DNA from 2 places in the Actinoplanes octamycinicus genome. Region 1 is predicted to be linked to the other one. Evidence: riboswitches for the same ligand, from Rfam matches in the RefSeq annotation. Region 1 holds a riboswitch; the other holds the start of a gene.
The links. A riboswitch is a leader RNA that binds a small molecule or an ion and turns the genes downstream of it on or off. The one in region 1 is predicted to bind ZMP and ZTP.

Region 1 (7,636 bases):
GGGCGGAGCCGGCCGATGCCCGGGTCGGCGACCGCGACCATGGTACGCGCGCCGTCCCGGACCTCCCGGGTGACCAGCAGCCGGCCGCTCCCGTCCGCCCCGGCCATCGGCCGCCACCCGGTCAGGGCGGCCAGCACCCGGCCGGTGGCGGCGTCCACCAGGGCGCCCGGCCGGCCGGGGTCGTTGCCGTCCGGATAGGCCAGCAGGGTGTCGCCGCGCTCCTCGACCGCCTGCCAGTCGCCCCGCGCCCACCGGTCGTCGCCGGTCGCCGGGTCGACCGCGCGCACCCCGTCCGTGCCGATGAAGCAGGCCAGCAGGCCGCAGGCGGACAGCTCGCGGGTGCCCTCGGCGGGCTCGGTCCACAGCGGCCGGAGGGTGACCGGGTCGTAGGCGGAGACCTCCATCCCGCCGGCGCCGGGATGCCGGAGCACCAGCACGCCGCCGGCCACCACCGGGTTGTCCGGCGCGTAGGTGGCGGCCGGCAGCTCACGGGTGGCCAGCAGGCGGCCGTCGGCCACGTCGTACAGCGCGGCGGTCCGGTCGTCGCGGATCAGCAGCAGCCGGGAGCCCGCGTCGGCCGGGCCGGGGACGCCGGTCACCACCGCGGTGGACGGCACCCGGACCTGCCAGCGGGCCGTCCCGGTGACCGGGTCCAGCACCTCGATCCGGCCCTGCACCCGGCGGCCGGTGCCGGAGAAGCTGCGCACCCCGTTCACCGCGAGCAGCGCGTCACCGCCGGCGAAGGTGATCACGCTGCGCTCGTTGCGCCACTGCTTCGCCCCGGTGGTCACCGAGAACGCGGTGGTGCCCGGCTCCACCCCGCCGGTGGTCCACGGCCGCATCAGCACCAGGCCGCCGGCGGTGCGCAGCCGGAAGACCGGGATCGTCTCGCCGGCCCGCCAGCGCAGCGCCCCGCTCTCCAGGTCGTAGGCGGTGAGCCGCCCGTACGACTGGGTGAGCAGCCCGGACCCGGTGACCAGATAGGGGTCGGCCGGGCCCATCGGCACCCGCAGCAGCTCGGTGAACGGCGGTCTCGGCGGGGCGGCCGAGGCCGCCGAGCTGACCAGGAGCAACACCGCCAGCAGGGCCGGGGCCAACCAGATCGGGACGGTGGGCCGGCGTGGTCGCTCGTAGGACTCCGGGACACCCCGGTCGAGACCGAGGTCGATGACCGTCTCCGCACCCATCCGTCAAAGATAACGGTCAGATAACGGAGACGCTCGTCAACGGTGCCGGGGCTCGGTCAGAGCGCCGGCTCCTGGACCGCGTCGCCGGCGTCCAGGCGGGACACCCACTCGGTCACGTCCCGGGCGATGTCCTGCGCGGTCAGCCCCAGCGAGGCGAGGATCTCGGCCCGCGAGCCGTGCGGGTGGAAGCCGGCCGGCACGCCGAAGTCGCGCAGCGGCGTGGTCAGCCCGGCGTCGCGCAGCGCGGCGGCCACCGCGTCACCCACGCCGCCGGTCCGGATGCCGTCCTCCAGGGTCACCACCAGGCGGTGCTCGGCGGCCAGCCCGGTCAGCTCGGCCGGCACCGGGCGGACCCAGCGCGGGTCGGCGACGGTCACCCCGTAGCCCTGCTCGGCGAGCCGCTCGGCGGCGTCCAGGCCCAGGCCGGCGAACGAGCCGACCGCGACCAGCAGGATGTCCTTGCGCCCCGGATCGGCCTCGCGCAGCACGTCGACCTGGCCGACCCGGCGCACCGCCGGGGTGTCCGCGGCGACCGCGCCGGTCGGGAACCGGACGATGGTCGGGCCGTCGTCGACCGCGACCGCCTCGCGCAGCTCCTCGCGCAGCGTGGCGGCGTCCCGCGGGGCGGCGATCCGCAGGCCGGGGACCACGCCGAAGACGCTCATGTCCCAGATGCCGTAGTGGCTCGGGCCGTCCGGGCCGGTGACGCCGGCCCGGTCCAGGACGAAGGTGACCCCGAGCTTGTGCATCGCCACGTCCAGCAGGACCTGGTCGAAGGCGCGGTTCAGGAAGGTGGCGTAGACCGCGACGACCGGGTGCAGGCCGCCCATCGCCAGGCCGGCCGCGCTGGTGGCGGCGTGCTGCTCGGCGATGCCGACGTCGTACGCCCGCTCCGGGTACTTCCTCGCCAGGGCGGCGATGCCGGTCGGCTCGGCCATGGCGGCGGTGATGCCGACCACCTCCGGGCGCTCGTCGGCGATCTTCACCAGCTCCTCGGCGAAGACCTTGGTCCACTTCAGCGTCGGGGCGGCCAGCAGCTTGCCGGTCTCCACGTCGAAGGCGCTGCCCGGGCCGTGCAGGCAGTCCGCCTCGTCCTGCTCGGCGGGGCGGTAACCGTAGCCCTTGCGGGTCACCGCGTGCACGATGACCGGCGCGTTGAAGCCCTTGGCCCGGCGCAGCGCGGACTCCATCGCCTGCTGGTCGTGGCCGTCCACCGGACCGATGTACTTCAGGCCGAGGTCCTCGAACATCGGCTGCGGGCTGATCGCGTCCTTGATCCCGCGCTTGACCGCGTGCAGCACCTCGAAGACCGGCTTGCCGACCACCGGGGTCGAGCCGAGCGCGTCCTTGACCAGGTCGAGCACCTTCTCGTAGCCCGGGTTGAGCCGCAGGGTGGAGAGGTGGTCGGCCAGGCCGCCGATCGTCGGCGCGTACGACCGGCCGTTGTCGTTGACCACGATGACCAGCTTGTTCTTCGTGGCCGCGATGTTGTTGAGCGCCTCCCAGCACATGCCGCCGGTGAGCGCGCCGTCGCCGACCACGGCCACCACGTGCCGGTCCTCGCCGCGCAGGGCGAACGCCTTGGCCAGACCGTCGGCATAGGAGAGCGCGGTCGAGGCGTGCGAGTTCTCGATCAGGTCGTGCTCGCTCTCCGCCTGGCTCGGGTAGCCGGTCAGGCCACCGCGCTGGCGGAGCAGGTCGAAGCCCTCCTGACGGCCCGTGACGATCTTGTGCACGTACGCCTGGTGGCCGGTATCGAAAAGGATCTTGTCCCGGGGTGAGTCGAAGACCCGGTGCATGGCGAGGGTCATCTCGACCACACCGAGGTTGGGACCGAGGTGGCCCCCGGTCCGCGACACCTTGGCCACCAGGAAGTCACGGATCTCGGCCGCGAGCAGGGTCAGCTGCTCCGCGGTCAGGCGCTTGAGGGCGCCGGGGTCGGTGACGCTCGCCAGCAGGCCGGCCGGGGTCGAGGGGGAGTCGCTCATAGGCGTGAAGTCTATCGGGACGCCGCGCGGAGGCGACCTGGCGCGAACGGACAGGGCCGATTCCTCCACAGCTCCTGCACATTCCGCCCTTCCGGTGAAACGATGTGATTCGGTTCACAGATTCGGGTAACCAGGGGCCCATGTCCGTCGATGCCGGGGCTCCGCGGCGCCGAGACCGCAGCCACTACCTCTACCTCTCCGTGCTGCTCGCGATGGTCCTCGGGATCACCGTGGGCTTCGTCTTCCCGGACTTCGCGGTGAAGCTGAAACCGCTGGGCACCGGGTTCGTCGACCTGATCAAGATGATGATCGCGCCAGTGATCTTCTGCACCCTGGTGCTCGGGGTCGGCTCGGTCCGGCGCGCCGCCCAGGTCGGCCGGGTCGGCGGGCTGGCCCTCGGCTACTTCCTGATCATGTCCACCGTGGCGCTGTCGATCGGCCTGGTGGTCGGCAACCTGCTGCACCCCGGCTCCGGCCTGCACCTGAGCGAGGAGCTGGCGAAGACCGGCACGGCCCAGGTCAGCAAGCAGGCCGAGGGCGGCGTCGACTTCGTCCTCGGGATCATCCCGGACACCCTGTTCTCCGCGCTGACCAGCACCCAGGTGCTGCAGACGCTGCTGGTGGCGCTGCTGGTCGGATTCGCCGTGCAGTCGCTCGGCGACCGCGGCGAACCGGTGATCCGGGCGATCGGGCTGCTCCAGCGGATCGTCTTCAAGATCCTGTCGATGATCATGTGGCTGGCCCCGATCGGCGCGTTCGGCGCGATGGCCGCGCTGGTCGGCGCGACCGGCTTCGACGCGCTGAAGAGCCTGGCCGGCATCATGCTCGGCTTCTACACCACCTGCGTGCTCTTCGTCTTCGTGGTGCTCGGGCTGCTGCTCCGGCTGGTCGCCGGGATCTCGATCTTCCGGCTCTTCCGCTACCTGGCCCGGGAGTTCCTGCTGATCCTGTCCACCTCGTCGTCCGAGTCGGCGCTGCCCCGGCTGATCGCCAAGATGGGCCACCTCGGGGTGAGCCGCCCGGTGGTCGGCATCGTGGTGCCCACCGGCTACTCGTTCAACCTGGACGGCACCGCGATCTACCTGACCATGGCCTCCCTGTTCATCGCCGACGCGATGGACCAGCCGCTCTCCGTGGGCCAGCAGATCGGCCTGCTGCTCTTCATGATCATCGCCTCCAAGGGCGCCGCCGGCGTCACCGGCGCCGGCCTGGCCACCCTGGCCGGCGGCCTGCAGAGCCACCGCCCCGACCTGGTCCCCGGCGTCGGCATGATCGTCGGCATCGACCGCCTGATGTCCGAGGCCCGCGCCCTGACCAACTTCGCCGGCAACGCCGTCGCCACCGTCCTGATCGGCACCTGGACCCACGAGATCGACCGCGAGCAGGCCGGCCGGGTCCTCGCCGGCGAAGCCCCCTTCGACGAGTCCACCTTCGACGACGACCCGCACGACGCCCACACCCCCGCCCTGGCCGAGGCCGGCACCACCGCACCGGCCGACACCCCGCCCCCGAACCGCCCGCACGAAGCGCCCTGAACCACCCCGGCCCAGGACCGCGAGCCGCCCACGGTCCCGGCTGGGCCCCACGGGTGTCTCGACCGCCCTGAGACACCCGAGAGGACCAGCCCGGGACCGCGAGCCGCCCACCGTCCCGGCTGGGACCCACGGGTGTCTCGACCGCCCTGAGACACCCGAGAGGACCAGCCCGGATCCGCGAGCCGCCCACCGTCCCGGCTGGGCCCCACGGGTGTCTCGACCGCCCTGAGACACCCGAGAGGACCAGCCCGGATCCGCGAGCCGCTCACGGTCCCGGCTGTGCCCCACGGGTGTCTCGGCCGCCCTGAGACACCCGTGAGGACCAGCCGGGGACCGTGAGCGCGCCGCGGTCCGGTGCCGAGCGGGCATCGCGGGGTGGCGGCGGGCCCGCACGACACGCGCCGCGGCCGGGAGTGGGCCGGGCATCGCGGGCCGACTGCCACGGGGCTGCCGGTCGTACCGGAAAAAATCCCGCGCGGGGCGAGCGGCATCGCGGCAGCGGGCAGCGGCGGCCGGACCGGACCGACCCCACCCCGCCGCCTCGGGCCGGCGCCACGTCGGGCATCCTGGAAGGCAAGCAGCGACTGGCGGCACGAGGATGGTCCAACCATCGGGGAGCTCGTCACGGGAGTCGTCCGCCTGGGCTCCCCGGCCGAGGAGCAGACAGCATGACCACCGAAACCAGCGGCGCCCGCCTCCTGCCCGGAGCGCCGGTCGCCGAGGCCGTCCTGGCCGACGTCCGGGAGCGGGTCGCCAAGCTCAAGGGGCGTGGCATCCAGCCCAGCCTGGCCACCATCCTGGTGGGCGACGACGACGCCAGCGCCGGGTACATCCGGATCAAGCAGAAGCAGGCCGGCGAGCTCGGCTTCGAGTCCCCGCACCGGCACCTGTCCGGCGACGTCACCCAGGCCGACCTGCTGAAGGTGATCGCCGAGTTCAACGACGACAAGGCCGTGCACGGCGTCCTGATCCAGTACCCGATCCCGGCCCACCTGGACTACGACGCCGCGCTGCAGACCCTCGACCCGGACAAGGACGTCGACGGGATGCACCCGCTCAACATGGGCCGGCTCGCGGTCGGCCTGCCCGGCCCGCTGCCCTGCACCCCGGCCGGCATCGAGGCGCTGCTCGCCCACCACGGCGTCGAGGTGTCCGGGCGGGAGGTGGTCATCCTCGGCCGCGGCGCCACCCTGGGCCGCCCGCTCGCGATGCTGCTCGCGCAGAAGCGGCCGACCGCGAACGCCGCCGTCACCGTGGTGCACACCGGTGTCAAGGACTGGCCGCGGTACACGCAGCGGGCGGAGATCCTGATCGCCGCCGCCGGCGTGCCGAACATCATCCAGCCGGAGCACGTCAAGCCGGGCGCCACGGTGATCGGCGCCGGGGTCCGCTACGAGGGCCGCCGCCTGCTGCCGGACGTCGACGAGGCGTGCGCCGCGGTGGCCGGGGCGATCACCCCGCGGCTCGGCGGGGTCGGCCCGACCACGGTCGCCATGCTGTTCCGCAACGCGGTGAGCGCCGCCGAGCGCGCCAACCCGTAACCGCCGGAGCGGCCCGTCCCCGGCCGGGGACGGGCCGTGCGGTCCGGCCGCGTGCGGACAGGCGTTGTGCGGGCTCAGGCCAACGAGGCGGAACCCGCCGAACACAGCGGTCATGCCCGGTACGCTGCGACCTGACACTGACGTCAGAGGCAGGTGGCGAGAGCCGGGTCACAGGGGAGGCGGCATGCGGATCGGGGATCTCGCGGCGCGGGCCGGGGTCAGCGTCCGGTCGGTCCGTTACTACGAGGAGCAGGGGCTGCTCAGCAGCATCCGGAGCCCGAGCGGCCAGCGGCACTACACCGAGGAGGCGGTCGAGCGGGTGACGTTCCTGCAGCGGCTCTACGCCGCCGGACTCTCCAGCCGCACCATCGCCGAGCTGCTCCCCTGCGTCGACGCGCCCAGCCTGGAGCATGCCGACGCGGCGATGGAGCGGATGCGCGAGGAGCGCAACCGTCTCTCCACCCACATCGAGGAGCTGATCCGTACGCGGAACGCCCTCGACGACCTGATGTCGGCAGCCGCCGAGCACCGCGACCGGCACTACGTCTAGCGCCCCGGCGGGGTGAGCAGCGCGACGCACTCCACGTGCTGGGTCATCGGGAAGCAGTCGAAGGCGCGCAACTCGGCCAGCTCCCAGCCGAGCGACCGGAACGTCTTCACGTCCCGGGCCAGCGCCGCCGGGTCGCAGGCCACGTAGGCGACCGCGCGGGGCCCGGCCCCGGCGATCCCGCGGACCACCCGGGCGCCGGCACCGGCCCGCGGCGGGTCCAGCACCACCAGGTCGACCGGGCCGGTGATCCGGCGCCGGCCCAGCGCCGTCTCCACCCGGGCCGCGACCACCTCGACCTGTGGCAGGTCGGCCAGGGCGGACCGGGCCGCGGCGACGCCCAGCGGCGACGACTCGACCACCGTGGTGCGGGCCCCGGTGCGGGCGGCGACGGCGGCGGCGAACAGGCCCGCCCCGCCGTACAGGTCCCAGGCGATCTCGCCCGGGGCCGGCCGGAGCATGGCCAGCACCGCCTCGGTCAGCGTGGCGGCGGCCGCCGGGTGCACCTGCCAGAAGCCCTCCGGCGCCAGCTCCCAGGACCGCTCGCCGGCCACCTCGGTGATCCGCTCCGGCCCGGCCAGCCGGACCAGCCCGGCGCCGCCCTGGTCCTCGGTCGGGTCGTCGCCGGCCGAGCCGGACGTCCCGGCCGGGCGGTCCAGCACCGCGACGTCGCCGCCGCCGGACGCGACCGCCTGCACCGCGTTGCTCTCCGGCCAGGGGTGCTGGAGCAGGTCGAGCTCCTGGATCGCCGGGTGCGCGATCAGGCAGCGGTCGATCGGGACCACCTGGTGCGAGCGGTGCTGGAGCAGGCCGGGGCGGCCGGCCGCGTCGATCGCGT
Region 2 (7,636 bases), 2.0 Mb from region 1:
CCGGGCATCCCGCCCTTGACGCAGAACTGGGCCATCAGCACCGAGGAGAAGACCGCGATCGCGCCGGCCGACAGGTCGATCCCGGCGGTCAAGATGATCATCGTCTGCCCCAGCGCGATCGTGGCGATCACGGTGACCTGCAGGAGCACCAGCGACAGGTTCGCCGCGGCGAAGAACCGGGTGTTCACGATCGAGAAGGCGATGATCGCCAGGATCAGTACGGCGAGCGGCCCGAGGACCGGGTTGCCGTGCAGCGTGTGCTGCAGCCGCAACCCGAACGAGTCGTGCCGGCGTACGTCGAACCCGGCCGCGGTGGACGTCGTGCTCAAGGCTCACCCCCAGCAGTTCTGCTTGCCCCACGCGGAGTCCTTGGCCTCCACGCCGGATTGCGGGTCGTCGGTGATCAGCTGGACGCCGGTGTCGACGAAGTCCTTGCCGGCGGTGTTCTGCGGTTTGGTGCCGTCCTTGGCGTACTGCGCGATGGCCTCGATGCCGAGCTGGGCCATCTTGATCGGGAACTGCATCGAGGTGGCCCCGATGACCCCGTTCGCCACGTTGTCGACGCCCGGGCAGCCGCCGTCGATCGAGACGATGGTGACGTCCTTCTCCTTGCCGGCCGCCTTGAGCGCCTGGTAGGCCCCGGCCGCGGCGGGCTCGTTGATCGTGTAGACCAGGTTGATCGACGAGTCCTTCTGGAGCAGGTTCTCCATCGCGGTACGGCCGCCCTCCTCGTTGCCGTCGGTGACGTCGTGCCCGGCGATCCGCGGGTCGTTCTCGTCGCCGATCCGGTTCGGGTCGCCGTTCGGGATCCCGAACCCCTCGAGGAAGCCCTGGTCGCGTTTGACGTCGACGGAGACCTGGTTCGGGTTGAGGTCGAGCATGGCGATCTTCGCCTGCTTGCCGTCCTTGGCGAACTTGGCCTTGGCCCACTCGCCGATCAGCTTGCCGGCCTGGTAGTTGTCGGTCGCGAAGGTGGCGTCCGCGGCGTCCGGCGGGTCGACCGGGGTGTCCAGCGCGATCACCAGCATGCCCGCCTTGTGCGCCCGGTCCAGCGAGGGCACGATCGCCTTCGAGTCGTTCGGCGTGATCAGGAAGCCCTCGGCGCCGTAGGAGATCAGGTTCTCGATCGCCTGCACCTGCGCCTCGTTGTCGCCGTCCACCTTCCCGGCGAAGGTCAGCAGATCCAGGCCCTGTTCGTCGGCGGCCTGCTCGGCGCCGTGCTTCATGGTCACGAAGAACGGGTTGGTATCGGTCTTGGTGATCAACCCGACCACCGGCTCACCGGTGCCGCGGTTGCAGGCCGCGCCGGCCAGCACCAGCGTCACGCAGCCGGCGACCGCCATCAGCCTGCGCATGTCGCCTCCGCTACATCGAGGGACAACGTTGCCTTGGAGTAGACGCCCGAGGCTTCGGCGATGTCAACACGGCGTTGTGTTCTTGTTGCATAAAGTGATCGGGGGCCGCCGATGGCGACCCCCGATCGATATCAGTCGGTCAGTTGAAGCTGGTGACGTAGACCGGAACCGTCGCGGTGCCCTGCGCCGCGGCGCCGGTGTTGTTCACCACGTGGTCGATCACGCCGTTGCCGCCGAGCGACACGGTCAGCAGGTTGTGCAGCTTGACCCCGGAGTTCACCGGCACCTCGAAGCCGCGGTCCGAGTGGATGCTCGGGTCCACGTTGAAGTAGCAGTAGCTGCCCAGCGCCCACGCCTCGTGGTTGGTCACCGAGTCGGCCACCTTGTACGCGGCGTACCCCTTCGCCCCGCTGCGCCAGGCCGCCTGCGACGGCGGGTCGTACGGCTGCTCGTTCTGCAGGAAGTAGGTGCGGCCACCGTTGCCGTTCCAGATGACCTCGTACTTCTGGTAGTGCTCGACGAACAGCCCGTACGCGGTCACGTTCTGACCGTTGACGATCAGCCCACTGTCGGCCGTGTTGATCGTCCAGCCGTAGGTCCCGGCGTTGCCGTGGTCGGCCCGCCACGCCCAGATGTGGTCGATGATCGTGTTGTTGCTGTTCACCAGCAGGCTGTTGGTCGCCTTGCCGGCGATCGAGCCACCGATCCGGAAGAACACGTCCTGCACGGTGGTCGGGTTCGCCGCGTGGTTCGCCGACGACCCGTTCGGGCCGATCACCAGCAGGTTCGCCGAGTTGGTGGTGCCCGCGTCGAAGAGCAGGCCGGCCACCTTCACGCCGTCCACATCGGCCACCTGCATCGGGGTGACGCCGTTGTCCGGGATGATGGTCGCGTAGCCGAGGCCCATCACCACGGTGTTCGCCCGGGTCACGTTGATCGTCTGGTTCACGTGGTAGACGCCCGGCTGGAAGATCAGGTTGAGACCCTGCGCCAGCGCCTGGTTGATCGTCGCCGCGCTGTCGCCCGGCTTGGCCACGTAGAACTGCGAGAGCGGGATGCTGGTACCCGGCGTGTTGCCGTTCGCCCAGCTCACGCCGGACGCGTTGGTCTGCAGGCTGGGCACGAAGACCGCGTAGTCCGCACCGGCCAGGTAGAGGTACGGCTTCTCCCGGATCACCGGAGCGCTGCCGATCGTGGTGTACGGCGGGTTCGGGAAGCTGTTCGCCGGAGCACCCTGCACACCGACGAAGGTCTGGTTCCAGACCGCGTTGGAGTTCGAGCCGATCTGGCTGTTCCGGGTGAACCACTGCTGCTGCGAGTACTGACCCTCGACACCGCTGATCCGCGAGTCGGCGATGTAGCCGCCGGAGGCCCAGCCGTAGCCGTTCGGCGCCAGGTTCAGGTCACCGTGCACGTCCATCCGGCGGAACGGGGCCGCCTGGGAGACCGCCCACCGGTTGGCGCCGGAGACCGGGTAGAGCGAGATGTTCTCCACCGACCGCCAGAAGTTCTGGGTCGCGTTGCCCTGGAACCAGCCGGCGTCCACGGTGATGTCCCCGTTGATCCGCACGTCCTGCGGGTTCTGGCCGAGACCGATCACCGAGGTGTTGAACCCGACCTGGATGTTCAGGCCGTTGTAGGTGCCCGGCTTGAAGGCCAGCAGGTTGCGCTGGGTGCCGAACTGGTTGGTCTCCTGCTGCTTGAAGATCGCGTCGGCCTGGGCCTGGATGGTCGCGCTCGACATGCTCGGGTCGAAGACGGTCACCTGGGCGCCGAGGCTGCCGCCACCGGGCAGGGTGGGGCCGGTCGGCGTCGGGGTCGGCGAGGTCGGCGTGGTGGTGCCGCCGCCGTAGACCTTGAACTCGTAGAGCGAGTAGCCGTAGCCGGTGGTCCGCTGGGTGCCGTACATCCGCACGTAGCGGCCGGCGCCGGTGACCGACAGGTTCTGGTTGCCGCCGGTCGAGGTGGTGGTCGAGTAGATCGACGTCCAGCTCGACGCGTTGTCCGACACCTGGATCTGGAACGCCTTCGCGGCCGCGGTCTCCCAGAACAGCTCGACCCGGCTGATCGACTGCGAGCTGCCCAGGTCCACCTGGAGCCACTGCGGGTCGGAGAAGGCGGACGACCAGCGGCTGCCGGCGTTGCCGTCGACGGCCTCGGAGGCCAGGTAGGCGCCGGGCGCCTCGGTGGACGAGGCGGTGGCCGGCTTGCCCTGCGACAGCAGCGTCTCCGCGGCTGAGGCGCCGGTCATGGTGATCGCGGCATAACCGGCGACGACGGCGGCGGTCACGCCGACGATCGCGCCGCTCCGCCAGCGGGAGCGTCTCATGGGGGTCTCCTAGGGGGAGGACGGGAGGGGACAGCACGTGGGGACTAGAAGATGGGAGAGCGCTCACCCAGGCCACGACGCTAAGAGTCGTTACCAATCGATGTCCAGGATGTTGCGAGGTTCCGGAACCGGTAACGAGCAACCGCGAAATCGATCTCCTGTTCCCGCCGTCCACATCGTTCGCCCAGGTCAGGCCACTGCCGCGAGGGTCACCGACGAGATTCACGGCGGGCGATAACAGCTTGTCCGAAACCGGTTCCGGCTCGTCTCGCTAAAACAGGCTTTCGGTACGAACCCGGAGCATCCGTGCGGGGCAACGAAAAAACCCGCCGTGGCCGGGTCACGGCCACGACGGGTTTCGGAACGCCGGCGGATCAGCCGAGGCTGACCGACGGGTAGAGCGGGAACGGGGCGAGCAGGTCGGCGGCCTGTTTCGAGACGCCCTCGGCGAGCGCCGGGTCCAGGGTGAACTTGGCCTTGGACGCCGGGTCCGGCGTGGTGCCGGCCAGCACGGTGTGGATCAGCTCGGCGATCTGGTCCATCTCGGCGACGCCCAGCCCGCGGCTGGTCAGCGCCGGGGTGCCGATCCGGATGCCGGAGGTGTACCAGGCGCCGTTCGGGTCGGACGGGATCGCGTTCCGGTTGGTGACGATGCCGCTGTCCAGCAGGGCCTGCTCGGCCTGCCGGCCGGTCAGCCCGAACGGGTGCACGTCGAGCAGCACCAGGTGGTTGTCGGTGCCGCCGGAGACCAGCTGCACGCCCCGCTTGCGCAGGCCCTCGGCGAGCGCCTGGCTGTTGGTCACGATCTGCTGGGCGTAGTCGGCGAACTCCGGCCGGCGGGCCTCGGCGAACGCGATCGCCTTGGCGGCCATCACGTGCGGCAGCGGGCCACCGAGCACCATCGGGCAGCCCCGGTCCACCTGCGAGGAGAGCTCCGGCTGGCAGAGCACCGCACCACCGCGCGGGCCGCGCAGGCTCTTGTGCGTGGTGGTGGTGACGATGTGCGCGTGCGGGATCGGGTTGTAGTCCCCGGTGAACACGCCACCGGCGACCAGACCGGCGAAGTGCGCCATGTCGACCATGAAGGTCGCGCCCACCTCGTCGGCGATCTCCCGCATCTTCGCGAAGTTCACCTTGCGCGGGTACGCCGAGTAGCCACCCACGATCACCGCCGGCTTGAACTCCTTGGCGGTCTCCCGCAGCGCGGCGTAGTCGATCTGGCCGGTCGCCGGGTCGACGCCGTAGGACCGCTGGTCGAACATCTTGCCGGAGATGTTCGGCCGGAACCCGTGGGTGAGGTGGCCACCGGCGTCCAGCGACATGCCCAGCAGCCGCTGGTTGCCGAAGGCCTGGCGCAGCTCGGCCCACTCGGCGTCGGTGAGGTCGTTGATCTGCCGCTTCTCGAACTTCTTCAGGTACGGCACCTCGACTCGGTCGGCCAGGATCGCCCAGTAGGCCACCAGGTTCGCGTCGATGCCGGAGTGCGGCTGGACGTACGCGTACGGCGCCCCGAACAACGCCTTGGCGTGCTCCACGGCCACCGACTCGACAGTGTCCACGTTCTGGCAGCCGGCGTAGAACCGGCGCCCGATGGTGCCCTCGGCGTACTTGTCGGACAACCAGTTACCCATGGCCAGCAGAACCGCCGGCGAGGCGTAGTTCTCACTCGCGATCAGCTTCAGCGACTCACGCTGGTCGGTCAGCTCCTTCGCGATCGCGTCAGCGATACGCGGCTCAACAGACCGCACCACATCGAGCGCGGCCCGGAACGCGGTGGATTCAGCATTCAGCTCAGACATAGGACCTCCCTATCACGCAGGTAGAAGGCCCAGGCGCACGGCAAGTCGTCATCTCGACGAGGCCGCTCCCCAATGGTCACCCATCCGAACGCGCCAGTCACGGCCCACCCCAAGCATACTCACCCACCCCCCACCCCCAACCCCCAAAAGCCACCACCCCCAAATTGGCCCCCACACCCCCGACCCAAGACAACCGCACCTTTACTCAAACCCCAGCCCCTCACCACGCAAGCCGCCCCTCCCCGTGGATGCGCCGGCCCCACCACCACCCGCACCAACGCACCAACGCACCAACGCACCACCCGAACCCCGGACGGCCTCCCCAAAGATGCCCTTGATGTCGCGGCAGTCCCGGTGAGTAGGCAAGGTTCGGGCGGGGAGGGCCATTCGGAGGTATCAAGCCTGACGGCCTTCGAATGGCCCTCCCCGCCCGAACCGTCCCCCACGCGAACAACCGCACCCACAGTTTTTGGGTAGCAAAAAAGAAACGCCCACCCGGAACCCCGGGTGGGCGTTTCTCGACGTTAAGTCCGGCGGCGTCCTACTCTCCCACACCCTCCCGAGTGCAGTACCATCGGCGCTGGAGGGCTTAGCTACCGGGTTCGGAATGTAACCGGGCGTTTCCCCTCCGCTATGACCACCGAAACAGCCATCAGCAGAACCAACCAGCAACCCGGTGATTGTTCACCAACCGGGGTGGTTGTTCGTTTGCTGTGAATCACACAGTGGACGCAAGCAGAAAATTTAGGGTGGTTAAGCCCTCGGCCTATTAGTACCGGTCAACTCAACACGTTACCGTGCTTACATCTCCGGCCTATCAACCCAATAGTCTCTTGGGGGCCTTACCCACTCAAGGTGGTGGGATACCTCATCTCGAAGCGAGCTTCCCGCTTAGATGCTTTCAGCGGTTATCCCTTCCGAACGTAGCCAACCAGCCGTGCCCTTGGCAGAACAACTGGCACACCAGAGGTTCGTCCGTCCCGGTCCTCTCGTACTAGGGACAGCCCTTCTCAAGTATCCAACGCGCACGGCGGATAGGGACCGAACTGTCTCACGACGTTCTAAACCCAGCTCGCGTACCGCTTTAATGGGCGAACAGCCCAACCCTTGGGACCTGCTACAGCCCCAGGATGCGACGAGCCGACATCGAGGTGCCAAACCATCCCGTCGATATGGACTCTTGGGGAAGATCAGCCTGTTATCCCCGGGGTACCTTTTATCCGTTGAGCGACACCGCTTCCACACGCAAGTGCCGGATCACTAGTCCCGACTTTCGTCCCTGCTCGACCCGTCAGTCTCACAGTCAAGCTCCCTTGTGCACTTACACTCAACACCTGATTGCCAACCAGGCTGAGGGAACCTTTGGGCGCCTCCGTTACCCTTTAGGAGGCAACCGCCCCAGTTAAACTACCCACCAGACACTGTCCCTCGACCCGATCAGGGCCGCAAGTTAGATACCCAAACCCAACAGAGTGGTATTTCAACAACGCCTCCACCCGAACTGGCGTCCGAGCTTCACCGGCTCCCACCTATCCTACACAATCGAATTCAGATACCAATGTCAAGCTATAGTAAAGGTCCCGGGGTCTTTCCGTCCTGCCGCGCGTAACGAGCATCTTTACTCGTACTGCAATTTCGCCGGGCCTGTGGTTGAGACAGTGGGGAAGTCGTTACGCCATTCGTGCAGGTCGGAACTTACCCGACAAGGAATTTCGCTACCTTAGGATGGTTATAGTTACCACCGCCGTTTACTGGCGCTTAAGTTCTCCGCTTCGCCCCGAAGAGCTAACAGGTCCCCTTAACGTTCCAGCACCGGGCAGGCGTCAGTCCATATACATCGTCTTACGACTTGGCATGGACCTGTGTTTTTAGTAAACAGTCGCTTCCCCCTGCTCTCTGCGGCCATACCACGCTCCACCAGCAAGTGGCTTCACGCGTCCGGCCCCCCTTCTCCCTAAGTTACGGGGGCAATTTGCCGAGTTCCTTAACCACAGTTCACCCGTCGCCTCGGTATTCTCTACCTGACCACCTGTGTCGGTTTAGGGTACGGGCCGCTCGAAACATCGCTAGAGGCTTTTCTCGGCAGCATAGGATCAATGACTTCACCAGAACGGCTCGGCATCACGTCTCAGCCTATATGCACCGCGGATTTG

Region 2: linked by a shared signal. The riboswitch ahead of BJY16_RS10550 (glycine hydroxymethyltransferase) and the one ahead of BJY16_RS01375 (bifunctional 5,10-methylenetetrahydrofolate dehydrogenase/5,10-methenyltetrahydrofolate cyclohydrolase) in region 1 are both predicted to bind ZMP and ZTP.

The regions. Positions count from the first base shown of each region.
Region 1 covers NZ_JACHNB010000001.1:327,277-334,912, forward strand. The annotation lists gene BJY16_RS01360 (outer membrane protein assembly factor BamB family protein) at 1-1,187, opposite strand, end outside; gene dxs (1-deoxy-D-xylulose-5-phosphate synthase) at 1,244-3,175, opposite strand; gene BJY16_RS01370 (cation:dicarboxylate symporter family transporter) at 3,316-4,710, shown strand; ZMP/ZTP riboswitch at 5,281-5,362, shown strand; gene BJY16_RS01375 (bifunctional 5,10-methylenetetrahydrofolate dehydrogenase/5,10-methenyltetrahydrofolate cyclohydrolase) at 5,379-6,251, shown strand; gene BJY16_RS01380 (MerR family transcriptional regulator) at 6,436-6,801, shown strand; gene BJY16_RS01385 (class I SAM-dependent RNA methyltransferase) at 6,798-7,636, opposite strand, start outside.
Region 2 covers NZ_JACHNB010000001.1:2,338,320-2,345,955, reverse strand. The annotation lists gene BJY16_RS10565 (ABC transporter permease) at 1-329, opposite strand, end outside; gene BJY16_RS10560 (sugar ABC transporter substrate-binding protein) at 333-1,355, opposite strand; gene BJY16_RS10555 (discoidin domain-containing protein) at 1,495-3,684, opposite strand; gene BJY16_RS10550 (glycine hydroxymethyltransferase) at 4,059-5,483, opposite strand; ZMP/ZTP riboswitch at 5,504-5,594, opposite strand; rRNA gene rrf (5S ribosomal RNA) at 6,012-6,128, opposite strand; rRNA gene BJY16_RS10540 (23S ribosomal RNA) at 6,233-7,636, opposite strand, start outside.